4 regions of the Paenibacillus sp. FSL H7-0714 genome follow, and region 4 is predicted to be linked to each of the others. Evidence: riboswitches for the same ligand, from Rfam matches in the RefSeq annotation. Region 4 holds a riboswitch; each other region holds the start of a gene.
The links. Region 4 has a riboswitch for cyclic di-AMP ahead of NST34_RS00545 (C40 family peptidase). Riboswitches for the same ligand answer to the same signal wherever they lie in the genome.

Region 1 (3,129 bases), 480 kb from region 4:
TCTGAATGTAGCGGCAGCATAACGTAAAGCTGCTCTCGAACAGATATACCCGTCCTACCGGGAACGGCGGGCGAAACCAAGTATTCTGATGGCGGGTATCAACTAGAACGACTTGTTCAATCCCCATCTCTTCGAGTAGGGCCTTCTCAGGCAAGTTGTTGGTCAATCCGGCCATCTTAATGCCTCTGAATTTTAGAAGCTTAATAAAATGTTCGCCTGCCTTCGTTGGCGCACATACCAGTACATATTCATTCTGATCTGTCATCTCTTATTCTCCTCAAATGCTTTGCTTGTAAGATCAGAGCTTGATCACCCTGATCTTGAAAGAAAAGCTACCGCTAATGATGAATATAACGACCTCTTCGTGAGGTTTTCCATAAATGCTTTGCTTAAAAAAGCACAGCAAAAAGCCACAAAGGATTCTCCTCTGTGGCTCGCTAGCGGTCACATTGCACTCATCCTCTCTCCATACGCTTACGAGGTTAGCTGTCGGATTCGGGCGGTGAGAGTCGCCCTACCTGTATAGATGCGAGCTCACTCGCATCTTCTACAGGATTCACCCCATAACCGGCTTCCGACTCTCACATCGTCTGCCGATTGTTGGTTCCCCCGCTTTCCTTATCGGAAATTAAGCGGATCAAATATTCGATTGTTGTTGAAACAGGAGTAATCATACCCTTATGCAGGAAGAATTGTAAAACCTGATTGATGCCAAAATAATGCAAATTAAAAACTATTTTCGCGTTGGATAGCGCTTACTTGATATCCAATCTCTCTATATCTCTTGTTTACTCGAGTTTTAATCCATTAGCGAAAAGCGGGCATACCATGTGATTTTATTCACCACAAATGTAGAAATCTCAAAAAATCGCCTTTATAGGTAAGAAAACAAGAAGTCGAGATTAAGCGAGGAAGAAGCCCGATAACTCGCAATAAATACCTATTTGGTTCCCTTTTCCGTCGTAGTAGGCAGGATTTGGTTTAAATCGCGCTCAAAAGAACACTTTCTGTTTTTACAGAAACACCTTGAAAAGAGTATGATTCGGGTTGAATCTATTTCACAAAATACATTCAACGCTGAGTTCCTGTATTTGCAGGGAACGGGGGAACCATCAGGCCACATGGCCTACTTGGGGTGAATCCGAAGGAGACTGTTCAAGTCTCACATAGGTAGGGCGACTCTCACCGTCCGAATCCGACAGCTAACCTCGTAAGCGTAAAGAGAGAGACCCTTGATCCGCCACGCTTTGGCACAGGTATGTGTATACCTGTATTCCAAAACCGCAGCAGAGGTCCTCCTCTTGCTGCGGTTTTTGCGTTACCTGAATCTATAGGGTGATAGCATGCTGGACGGGGTGAAAGGAATGAAACACTATTATTGGGGAACTCAGCAAGGGCTACTTGAGCCGATAAGTCTAAATTATGTTTGCTTTGGAGCGTTGTGGTTCGAAGAGGATCATCACAGAACTATTGTCGGCTATGCTTTTGGTCAGAAGCAGATTGAATCACTTCGCCATTTCAGCAGCCCATCTACCTGTGAATACTGTATGGACCGAACAATTATATACGAAATATATAAAAATATCCGAGAAAAGCAACAGCTGCAGGATTGGTCAGCACACCAACGTTTTCCGTGGCTCACCGCTTTTAAGGAACCGTGGAAAGACGTTGCAGTCGGTTGGTACGTAATGAGATCTCGCAACACCTTCCCCTTACATTTATCCGTTATACGCAAACAGAAATTCCGACTATGGCTGGAGCATGCCGCAGTCTGTGAGAATGAAGCTGAAATGCTCGCCTGTATAGAGAAGGCTAACGACATTCACCATGTAGATCTTAAGCTTTTGGAAACCTAAGGAGGAGAAACCTGTCATGGACCAGCGAAGACTATCTCGCATAGAAGTATTCGTCTTTGATTCACCTGAGCCTATTCACTATGGAATGGAGGCTGATCAAGGTAGCCGTTATGGCATCCTGAAACTTACCTGTAAAGGAGGTAGCAGCTGGGGGGCATGTCTTATCTCTGCCAATACCAAAACTTTCGACCTTATTAAATGGAGTTCTTTTCTCAGAATGATATATCATTGCCGGCTAGAGGAAGCGATAGATAAAGTACGTACCCATGGTTCAGAGTGGGATCAGACTCAGTTTGAGCTAGTGCAAGGTGCTTTACAGGATTTAAGAGCCAAGCTGCAGGGTAAATCCTTGGCAGGGCACATTGAGCAAGGTCGTCTGTACAGAGCTGTCGCTGGTGGGAGAGATTCCAAAGGAGGGCGGCTATATTATAAACCATCCAGTGTTGCGCTTCAAAAACATAGTTATCCAGAACCTGATACCGCCGAGCTTATCAACAAATCCATTTCTTACTTTTCTATACTATAGGTTCATCCCATAACCCATTCTGAAAGGATCGTGTTTATCATGCCTGACCCCTTACCTGCCGAATCCCCCCGTAGAACTATATTTGCAGAGTGTGTTCAAAAGTGTACGAATGATATCTATACGCTCAGTTCCATGTTGTTACAACAATCAGCAGAAGCCGAGAAGGTTACTATCCGTACTTTTAAAGAGCTTCATAAAATATTCCGTCAAAAAAGCTTTGACAGCCAGCTATTCTCTATCGAAGCTTACCGCTCTTGTATCCGACAATGCGCCGATTATTACGCATGCCGGTCTCTCCTGTCTGCCAAGGCATTGCCTTGGGAGGAACAGCTTATAAAAACGATGTGGTATGGCCTAAAGCTATCTTTACCTCAAATAAGCATCATCCTGCAAAAGAGTGTTCCTGTACTAAAAGCGCAGCTTAGGCGTGTGCGGGAGCAACTGACTGCTCCAGAGGATTTGCTGCCTAGTGGTAATCTATCCGTTGTCTAATCCCTCAAAAGGAAACGACATTTGAGTGTACGGAGGATATATTGGACTCAGGAGCCCTGGAGTCCGCAACTATCTTCCAAATAACTTTTACGATACGTACTCAAAAAAGAAAAAAGCCACGGCATCTGCCGCGGCTTCCTTATTTCCTACTATTACGCTTTACTCTTACGCGCCTTACCGTACATCCACAATCCCGCAATCATCCCTACCATGGCAATACCAGTCAATACACCTTGAGTGAAATCCATAACAGCG
Region 2 (3,129 bases), 5.9 Mb from region 4:
TTCCCGTTCATGCAAGACGGAACGGTTAGCTCGACGATTTTATAATCCTTGGACAGTTCAATATAATCCAGCAAATTGGGTGTCACGAGCTGATGTGCCACACGAATGCCCATATCCCGCTCCGGAAAAATAACCCGGTCCACGCCCAGCCTGGACAACGCACGACCATGAAGGATCGAGATCGCCTTGGCTACTACTTGCTTGACTCCAATCTCTTTTAACAAAATCGCCGCCAGAATACTTCGTTCCATATTGTCGCCAATCGCTACAATCCCACAGTCAAAGTTCCGTACGCCGAGCGAGCGCATAATTCCTTCATCTGTAGCATCAGCCACTACCGCATGCGTCAGGTGATCGCTCATTTCCTCCACACGCTCCTCATGGTGATCAATACCGAGCACCTCGTAGCCCATTTCCATCAGCTCAAGTGCAAGGCTTGAGCCAAAGCGGCCTAAACCGATTACTACAAATTGCTGTGCTTTCATTTCGGATTAACTCCTATCCAATAATTATTTTACCTTCTGGGTGCTTATACAATGGTTTACCCTGTTTTGGTCCAAGCGCATACACTAATGTCAATGGACCTAGCCGACCCGCAAACATCGTCAGACAGATCAGAATCTTGCCGAAGATAGAAAGTTCAGGTGTCAGGCCCATGGTTAGTCCCACCGTGGCAAAAGCTGAGGTCGTCTCAAATAATATCGCTAAGAAATTACTATCCTCTGTTGTGGACAGTAACATCGACACCGTGAGGACCAATAGCAAAGCGAGTAATGTTAGCGTCAACGCTTTATAGATACGCTCTTGCGCCAATCGGTAACGGAACAGTACAACATCTTCACGTCCGCGCAGCATCGCGATTACTGCACCAATCATAATCGTAAAGGTTGTTGTCTTAACCCCGCCACCTGTTGATCCAGGAGATGCACCAATAAACATAAGAATAACCATAAAGAACTGCGAGGCTTGCCGCAGTCCGGCAATATCCACCGTATTGGCGCCAGCGGTTCGGGGCGATACCGACTGAAAGAATGCCGATAATATTTTGCCGCCGAAATTTAAATTCCCCAGTGTGCGCTGATTCGTAAATTCAAATATAAAAATAACCAAAGCGCCGATAAGAATAAGCCCTGCAGTGGTGGAGAGTACAACTTTGCTATGCAAAGATAATTTACGTTTGACACGAAACTCCACCAGATCCGACATGACAATAAAACCAATACCGCCAGAGACAATCAGAAACATCACCACGATGTTCACTAGCGGGTCATATACATAATCGGTTAAACTCCGGAAATCCCCGAAAATATCAAATCCAGCATTATTAAACATAGACACCGCATGAAATATTCCAAAATAAATGGCCTTTCCCAGTGGCATATCAAACGCCCAGCGTATGGACAGAAGCACCGCTGCACAGCCTTCGATGACCAAGGAATAAATAAGTACTCTCCGGATCAGTCGAACAATCCCCTCCATAGAGCCTTGGTTCATTGCTTCCTGAAGGATCAGTCTGTCCCGCAAGGAAATTTTGCGTTTCATCATCATGGCAAATAAGGTCGCCATTGTCATAAACCCTAAGCCACCAACCTGGATAAGCACCATAATTACGGTTTTCCCAAAAATGGTGAATGTCGTCCCGGTGTCCAGCACCACAAGTCCTGTCACACAGGTGGCAGATGTTGCAGTAAACAACGCATCAATAAAACTAACAGCATTCCCGCTGGTACTTGAAATGGGAAGCATAAGCAGCAAGGCTCCAATCAGAATGATCGATGCAAAACCAAGCACCATAATCTGAGGCGGAGAGAGCTTCAGGAACTTTGATTCAGAAACCCTGCGAAACTGTGAAGCCACTACGCTCACCCTCTTATCAAAATTTAAAGAATTCCAACAAAAAAAGCACTGGAAAACCAATGCTACCCTTGGTTCCTGCAGTAAATTAGCCTACGAGGTTAGCTGACGGATTCGGACTGTGCAGGCTGCCCTATTCGTTCCTAGAACGAAATTCACCCCTGATGAATAAAGACAACGCCTATGGCGTATACTCATCTTTTCATTACTTCTTATGGTTCCCCCGTTTTCACCTGAAATTCGGCTATATACAATTGCATACAAATTATATATGTTATTTCGATAAATCACAAAGACACTATTAATGGTGATTCATATGAAAAATGCGGTTTGGAGAGGATGTACCACTAAGAGTGCCTTTTCTCATCACTTTTCCGTGTTTTCCCTGCAATTGCATCGATTTTCATGAAAAATGAAGAAATAATCACCTTAAATTCATGGTATATATTCAGCTACCTATTCTATAATATCTCTATTACCCATAAAAAGAATATACGATGATTTTTGTAACTATCATGGCACTAATACTATAATGGAACATAACATTGTCAGTTTACAAGGAGGCGTTACATGAATCCCGTTGGCCAGCCCTTACAGCAACGTGCCCTCTCCATGAGGCTCATCATCTCGGGCATTATCGGTCTTATTCTATTTATTATGTTTCAGATTGCTCCCTCGGTGCTAAATAGCCCTGCTGGGGAAGATACTACTGTCATCAGTAAGGCGGAAGCCCGCGACAAAGCCATATCATTCGCAGAACAAAAGCTGAACTACACCAAAGCACCAACCGATCAGTGGAATGTACTGTACGATACGGACTCTTCCTTTTATGGTTATATGTCCCGCGAGAAGCTTTTGGAGGACTATACAAAAAAGAAATTGGATCAACGATATCCTTTTGACATCTTTCGTGTAACACTTAGTCCTTCAGCGGAACAAGAGCCACTGATCTCTGTTGACCTCAATATGTATACTGGTGCAGTTGTCGCTTTCACACAAGGTGCAGAAGGATCAGGTACCGGATTACCAAACAATGTATCCACCAGTGCAAAAGAAGAGGACAAGGGTACTACCTTATCACTTGCACAAAAAGAAAATCTTGCCCGTCCCTGGCTTCAGGAATGGGATGTAAATCCCGCCAAGCTACAAATTGAATCGAATACGGGAAACTACGGGCTCGTGTATACAGATCGTTCCGTTCAGATCGGCGAATCCTTACTACACTATTATTTCGATTTCACTGGCGAACAGGTATCCAGCTTTAAAGCAGGATTC
Region 3 (3,129 bases), 3.8 Mb from region 4:
TTCCTTCTCAAAAATACAAAAAAAGGCTATATTCCGAACGTTCCGGATATAGCCTCTCCTTAATGATCCATTATTTATTCAAATGATATGGGACAGTCGCAACTACAACATCTTTTGAATTCATTAGATACGAACGGATTAAAAAGCTGGTCTGATTATGAAGTACAGCTTGCCACCAATGCTTAGTTATAAACTGTGGAATCAGAATCGTGATATGATCCGTCGCTGCGGTCTTCCACTCCACTGTATCAATAAATTTCACTAACGGACGAATAATACTGCGATATCTGGAACGAAGTACAATCAGGCGTACACCCGGATTCCATTCCTCCCACCGTTGCTCCATTTTTTGAATGTCCTCTTCATCAAAGCCAACATACACGGCTACAACATTATCCGTTAGAGACTTGGCATAGCTGATGGAATGTAGTACAGCACGTGTTACACCCGCAACAGGAACAACAACCGTACTGCCTTTAATCAAAGGTTTATCTGTACTCGGGCATATACGAAGCTGATCTGCAGTGTTCAAATAGTGCTTGTGAATCCGGTGGAACACGAACATTACAGCAGGTAAGAAAATGAAAGCCATCCATACGCTTGAGAATTTAGTGATGATAAAAATAAGCGTAATCGTCAATGTAGTCAGCATACCGATGGTATTTACAACAAATCTTTTTTTCCATCCCGCTGGTTTTGTTTTAAACCAATGAACCATCATTCCTAGCTGTGACAATGTGAAAGGAATGAATACACCAACCGCATAAAGTGGAATCAAGCTTTCTGTATTTCCGTGGAATGCAGCTACAAGCACAGCAGACAGAACACCTAGAAAAATAATACCATTAGAGAAACCTAGACGGTCTCCACGAACCATAAAAGCATGTGGCATATATTTATCTTTTGCAAACATAAATGCGAGCAGCGGGAACGCTGAGTAAGCTGTATTAGCTGCCAAGAACAAAATTACTGCTGTGATACCTTGAATGAAAAAATATAAGGTTCCGCGGCCAAAGGTCGATTCAGCGATCTGTGAAACAACCGTTGCCTTTTCATCAGGCACTATGCCGTACCAATACGCCAGTAGTGTGATACCTGTAAACATAAATCCAAGTATAACCCCCATAACCATTAAGGTCTTGGCTGCGTTCTTTTCAGCTGGTGCTTTAAAGTTTGGAATGGCATTAGATACAGCCTCTACACCCGTAAGTGCCGAACAGCCAGAACTGAAGGCTTTTAATAGTAGAAACAAACTAACATTAGAAACAGCAGAGCCAATTTCAGGGACATTCGCATGTACGCCACCTGCTGCATATTTAATAATACCGGAGATAATCAACACTACAATCGACACTACAAACAAATACACTGGGATTGCGATGAATGAAGCTGATTCTGTAACTCCGCGAAGATTAATCAAAGTAAGTAAAATAATAACTGATACTGCAATAAGAACGGTGTGATTATGAAGACTTGGAAAAGCCGATGTGATCGCATCCGTCCCTGCCGACGCACTAACAGCTACGGTCAGAATGTAATCCACTAACAAAGACCCTCCTGCTAAGAGCCCTGTCGGAACACCAAGATTACTCTTGGCAACGATGTAAGCTCCGCCTCCCTGAGGATAAGCGTAAATCGTCTGCCGATAGGATAAAATCAGGATGGCCAGCAGGCCCAATACGGCTAATGCAATTGGCAGGGAATACCAGATGGCAGTAAACCCCGCAGCCACCAGTACAATCAAAATTTGTTCCGTTCCGTAGGCTACAGACGAGAGCGCATCAGAAGACAGGACAGCCAGTGCTTTAACCTTGGATAACTTTTCATGATCGAGTTCGTTCGACTTCATCGGACGCCCGATCAATAGTCGTTTTACCTTGCTTACCATGGTGGATACAGTTCCTTTCTTTGGGAGCTGAAACGGAATTTCCGCGCGCTGTTTTCATTGGTGGATTTCATAAATGCAGACACTAAAAATAGCATACGGAAATGATCCGCATGCTATGCATGGTCATTATCCCACCTTTGCTTACGAGGTTAGCTGGCGGATTCGGGCTGTGGTTTAGCCCTACGGTATAAGTCTAATCGACCCATTCCGATTCACCCCATTGGCACATATGCCAAGTTTGGTTCCCCCGTTTTTCCTAAGAAAATTCAGCGCATATTCAACTTCTCACAAGGTCTAATATTAGTCTACAAAGCGTATACAGTAAAGCGTTGAAAAAAATGAAAAAAGAATGAAAAAACATCCAGTAAGCGCAAATACAGCGTCTTATTGGATGCTCTCTTTCATTCTCTTCAATTATCCCTCTGGATCGTGTTTTTAATCACTTTTCACATTTTTTCGGATCCTTTAAAATTAAAAAATCAAAATCCTAAACTTTCCTCTGTATCTAACTCCATCACTTCTTCTTCCTTGCGTCCGTACCAAAGTAAAATGCTAATTAAAGCAAAAGCGATTAATGCAAGGAAAGGAATCGTAATGAATCCAAAAAAGTTCAAGTAATCCTTATTACAAGGAACACCAATTGTACAAGGAAGCACTTTACTTAACGCAGGAATCTTCTGCTCCGCATAATGATAGATCGAGATACTGCCACCAATCAAGCTTAGTGGAAGTACATATGGGATAATCCTTTTATCCCCTCGAAAGGTTGCAATTCCCAAGAGGAATAACTGAGGATACATAAAAATTCGCTGGAACCAGCAAAGCTTACAAGGTTCATATTTCAATACTTCGCTCAGATACAAGCTACCAGCAACAGCAACTAAAGAGACGAACCAGGCCAGATACAGGCAGTTACGCTTGCAAAAAGATAGGAACTTTGTCACTTTGCCTCCACAGCTTTTGCGGCGTCGTTAATTTCAGTTGAAATCGCTTCAATGTTAAATGGATCCGTAGTCATTACTCCATTGATATAAAGGGATGGTGTAGTCGTCACCCCAGCTTCACTAGCTAACTGCATACCCTTATTCAGCTCATCTGCATACGTACGATCCTTAATATCTTTACGAAGCAGTTCGTAATCGATAGCTAACTTCTCTTTCTCCGCAAGGCTTACTAAGAAATCTTCAGTCGCCCATTCTTCGCTCTCATCACCTTGCTGAGCATATACAGCATCATAGAAC
Region 4 (3,129 bases):
CAAAACGCTCTCCCGCTGGACATTAAGTGTAACTAAACTAGTTGAAACCGTGCTCGGAACTCTTGTCTGGTGAGGTGAATGATTGTGAGAACATCGATAACCCGCGGCTGGCAAAGCATGAAGGAGCAATTTTATATTCTGATTCTGCTCTTCATCTACCGACTGCTCTGGGGCTACTTTATGTACGGCTTCATCCGATCTGCTATCGTTCCAATTCTACTACGTTATCCAGATAAAGACGCTGGAGGCAGCGGAATGGGCAGACTACTCTATTATGTCGAAGGGCAGTTCAGCTTGAACACAGATCCTGCGATACGTACTTGGTTATGGATGTTCCTAGGACTTGTTGTCTTACGACTGCTACTCTCCCCCTTCATAAGGGCAGGATTACTGCATGAACTCCATCAGGAGCGAAAAGGAGAGCGTGGCCTGTTCTTTTTTCCCGGTATGAAGCTTTATGGATTTCCAGTGTTTATCTTCAGTCTAATCGAATGGGTGCTGGCTCTACTTCCGTTATACTGGCTTGCTCCAAAAATGTACGGGCTATTCTTGTCCTCCTTTCTGAACTACTCTTTGTTACTTCATTTAGTTCCATACGTATTGGCATGGCTTATATACATCTTTATCGTGCGCCTGTTCCTTCTATATATGCAGTTTGGTTATACCAGCGGCACGGGGATGTTCTCCTCCTTATTCATTTGCTTGAAGTCGCTGATTCCGGCAATAGGAATTTCAATCATACTTGGTGCAGCAGGCCTGATCCTTTTGCTAGTGTGCGGACTAACGGGTATCTTCTGTCCTGGCCTACCAGCACTTCTTATTCGTCAACTTTCATCACTGCCCTCAACACTCTTCAAAATGTGGGGAATTTCAGCTCAATATCATCTATGGCACAGTAAAGCATTTCCACAATAATTTGAAGCATTACAGAACATAATATAAGAGTCCCGGTTCCTGAATCAGGAGCTGGGACTCTTTCGCGTTATAGACAAATTATGAGGATTTGCAAAATCGTAAAGACTTTGTTACAATAAGTCCTGTTCCATTGGTAACAAGTTTGTAATCATTTGAAACGATTTCTACATAACTTCATGTATTTGTCGTAGTCATGTCGATAAGTCACTATCTGGTGCATAAAACGCCGAATTCCTTGCACCGGGAAGTGGGGGAACCATATTTTGGGTGAATTGATCTCGCTTTGCAGTGATCATAGGGGAACCTTCTACCGAATCCTTAAGCTAACCTCACAGGCATTGGAAGGGGTACAATTTTTTTGAAGAATTTAAGAAAAGCATGCGTCGCTGCGGCGCTAGGACTTGTGATGGCGTTCTCTATTGGTGGAGGAAGTGCCTTTGCAGATTCTAAGATGGACAGTGTTATTTCAAAGACAATTGGAGTTGCCTATAAAACCGGAGGCACTAGCACTGCCGGGTTTGACTGTTCTGGATTTACTACGTATGTATTCAAGAAGGTGGGTCTTTCTTTGCCCCGTACTTCAAAAGCTCAATATAATGTCGGAACTCCTGTAGCCAAAAGCAAATTGCGTTCAGGTGACCTAGTTTTCTTTAACACATTGGGCAACGGCGTATCCCATGTCGGCATTTATGTTGGAAACGGAAAATTCGCACAATCATCATCTTCATATGGCGTGACCATCACTTCACTTAGCCAGTCCTACTGGGCCAATCGCTACGTTGGTGCTAAAAGAGTAATGAGTACTTCCTCATATCAAGCTATAGCCTACGATTAATACTTCCCCACAACTATAACCTCACAATTACATTATATAGACCTGGGTTTGATTATTGACTTAATCGAATCCAGGTTTTCTTTTGCCTTATTATATTCTTTACACCTCTAGAACGGACTTTAAACACTTTTATTTGATAAAAATTTCAATAAATATAAAAATTAGTTTAATATTATCGCTTACATATGCATTTTGTCTTTAAAAAAACGAATTTTTCTGCATGATTATGTTAAAAACGATTGCCAAGCGGCACTCTGTTTGTTACAATAACTGCAGTAAGATTTTAGTAACATTTTTGTAATCATTAAGTTGTTATTTACAAAGGTTTTGTCATGTATTGATTACAAGCTATTCCTAATCAACAGTATTAGCCGAGTTTCCTAACTATTAGGAAAACGGGGGAACCAACTTTGGGTGAATTGACCTCCATTTTTAGAGGGGTCATAGGGGACCTTCAACCGAACCCTTAAGCTAACCTCGTAGGCATCCGGAAGGGGTATAAACTTTTGAAGAAGAAGCTAGCAGCAGCAGTACTTAGCTTTTCCATTATTTTCACCATCGGAGCAGGAAGCGCTTTCGCGGATTCCAAAATGGATAAAGTGATCGACAAGACCATCGGAACTAAGTACGTATCCGGCGGCATCTCCACAAATGGATTTGATTGCTCCGGATTTACAATGTATGTATTTGATAAAATTGGTATAAACCTACCACACCAATCAGGTTCCCAGTATCAAATGGGTACTGCTATCTCCCAAGATGATTTAAGATCTGGAGATCTTGTATTCTTCAATACAAGTGGTAAGGGTGTCTCCCATGTCGGTATTTATGTCGGTGAAGGCAAGTTTGCACACGCATCTACCTCACGCGGTGTAACAATTAGCTCCCTGAGTGATAGCTACTACGTGAAACGCTACATCGGTGCTAAACGAATTATGAGCACGGATGCTTATCATTCTGTTGCTTCTGAGACAGAAGATAATGATGATGTTCAATAAGTAAATCGTACATAGGCTCTTTTCCAAGATGTTGATTCTTGGGGAAGAGCTTGTTTTTTGTCTTATTTAGTATTTACCCCTCTCAGAATTTGTAAAACAATAATCCTCATAAATTTCTGAGTCGACCATGCCTCTTTTTGTATATAATTAGTTACAAGCATAAACGCCTTCGATATCCTTATAAGGACCATAAGTATTTTAAGCTAGAAATATAAGACATTTTAAGTCCCCCCGTGAAAGGAGGTCCTTGACCTTATGATAAATCCCTCTGTTACTTTTCATGTAGCGCCTATGGAGACCAGTCACGCGGAAGAGATTTGCAACTGGGATTACACTGCCCCTTATAATATTTACGGCTGGATGCCGTGGGAGCAAATGCAG

Region 1: linked by a shared signal. The riboswitch ahead of NST34_RS02670 (hypothetical protein) and the one ahead of NST34_RS00545 (C40 family peptidase) in region 4 are both predicted to bind cyclic di-AMP.
Region 2: linked by a shared signal. The riboswitch ahead of NST34_RS26960 (TrkH family potassium uptake protein) and the one ahead of NST34_RS00545 (C40 family peptidase) in region 4 are both predicted to bind cyclic di-AMP.
Region 3: linked by a shared signal. The riboswitch ahead of NST34_RS17020 (APC family permease) and the one ahead of NST34_RS00545 (C40 family peptidase) in region 4 are both predicted to bind cyclic di-AMP.

The regions. Positions count from the first base shown of each region.
Region 1 covers NZ_JBBOPT010000001.1:594,345-597,473, reverse strand. The annotation lists gene NST34_RS02675 (hypothetical protein) at 1-265, opposite strand, end outside; cyclic di-AMP (ydaO/yuaA leader) riboswitch at 456-645, opposite strand; cyclic di-AMP (ydaO/yuaA leader) riboswitch at 1,066-1,231, shown strand; gene NST34_RS02670 (hypothetical protein) at 1,365-1,856, shown strand; gene NST34_RS02665 (hypothetical protein) at 1,873-2,382, shown strand; gene NST34_RS02660 (hypothetical protein) at 2,515-2,874, shown strand; gene NST34_RS02655 (hypothetical protein) at 3,027-3,129, opposite strand, start outside.
Region 2 covers NZ_JBBOPT010000001.1:6,010,570-6,013,698, forward strand. The annotation lists gene NST34_RS26955 (potassium channel family protein) at 1-485, opposite strand, end outside; gene NST34_RS26960 (TrkH family potassium uptake protein) at 499-1,794, opposite strand; cyclic di-AMP (ydaO/yuaA leader) riboswitch at 1,929-2,110, opposite strand; gene NST34_RS26965 (CPBP family intramembrane glutamic endopeptidase) at 2,425-3,129, shown strand, end outside.
Region 3 covers NZ_JBBOPT010000001.1:3,867,367-3,870,495, forward strand. The annotation lists gene NST34_RS17020 (APC family permease) at 71-1,888, opposite strand; cyclic di-AMP (ydaO/yuaA leader) riboswitch at 2,012-2,170, opposite strand; gene NST34_RS17025 (disulfide oxidoreductase) at 2,368-2,832, opposite strand; gene NST34_RS17030 (DsbA family protein) at 2,829-3,129, opposite strand, start outside.
Region 4 covers NZ_JBBOPT010000001.1:113,260-116,388, reverse strand. The annotation lists gene NST34_RS00555 (M1 family metallopeptidase) at 1-73, shown strand, start outside; gene NST34_RS00550 (hypothetical protein) at 85-915, shown strand; cyclic di-AMP (ydaO/yuaA leader) riboswitch at 1,130-1,268, shown strand; gene NST34_RS00545 (C40 family peptidase) at 1,322-1,750, shown strand; cyclic di-AMP (ydaO/yuaA leader) riboswitch at 2,110-2,251, shown strand; gene NST34_RS00540 (C40 family peptidase) at 2,257-2,748, shown strand; gene NST34_RS00535 (GNAT family N-acetyltransferase) at 3,004-3,129, shown strand, end outside.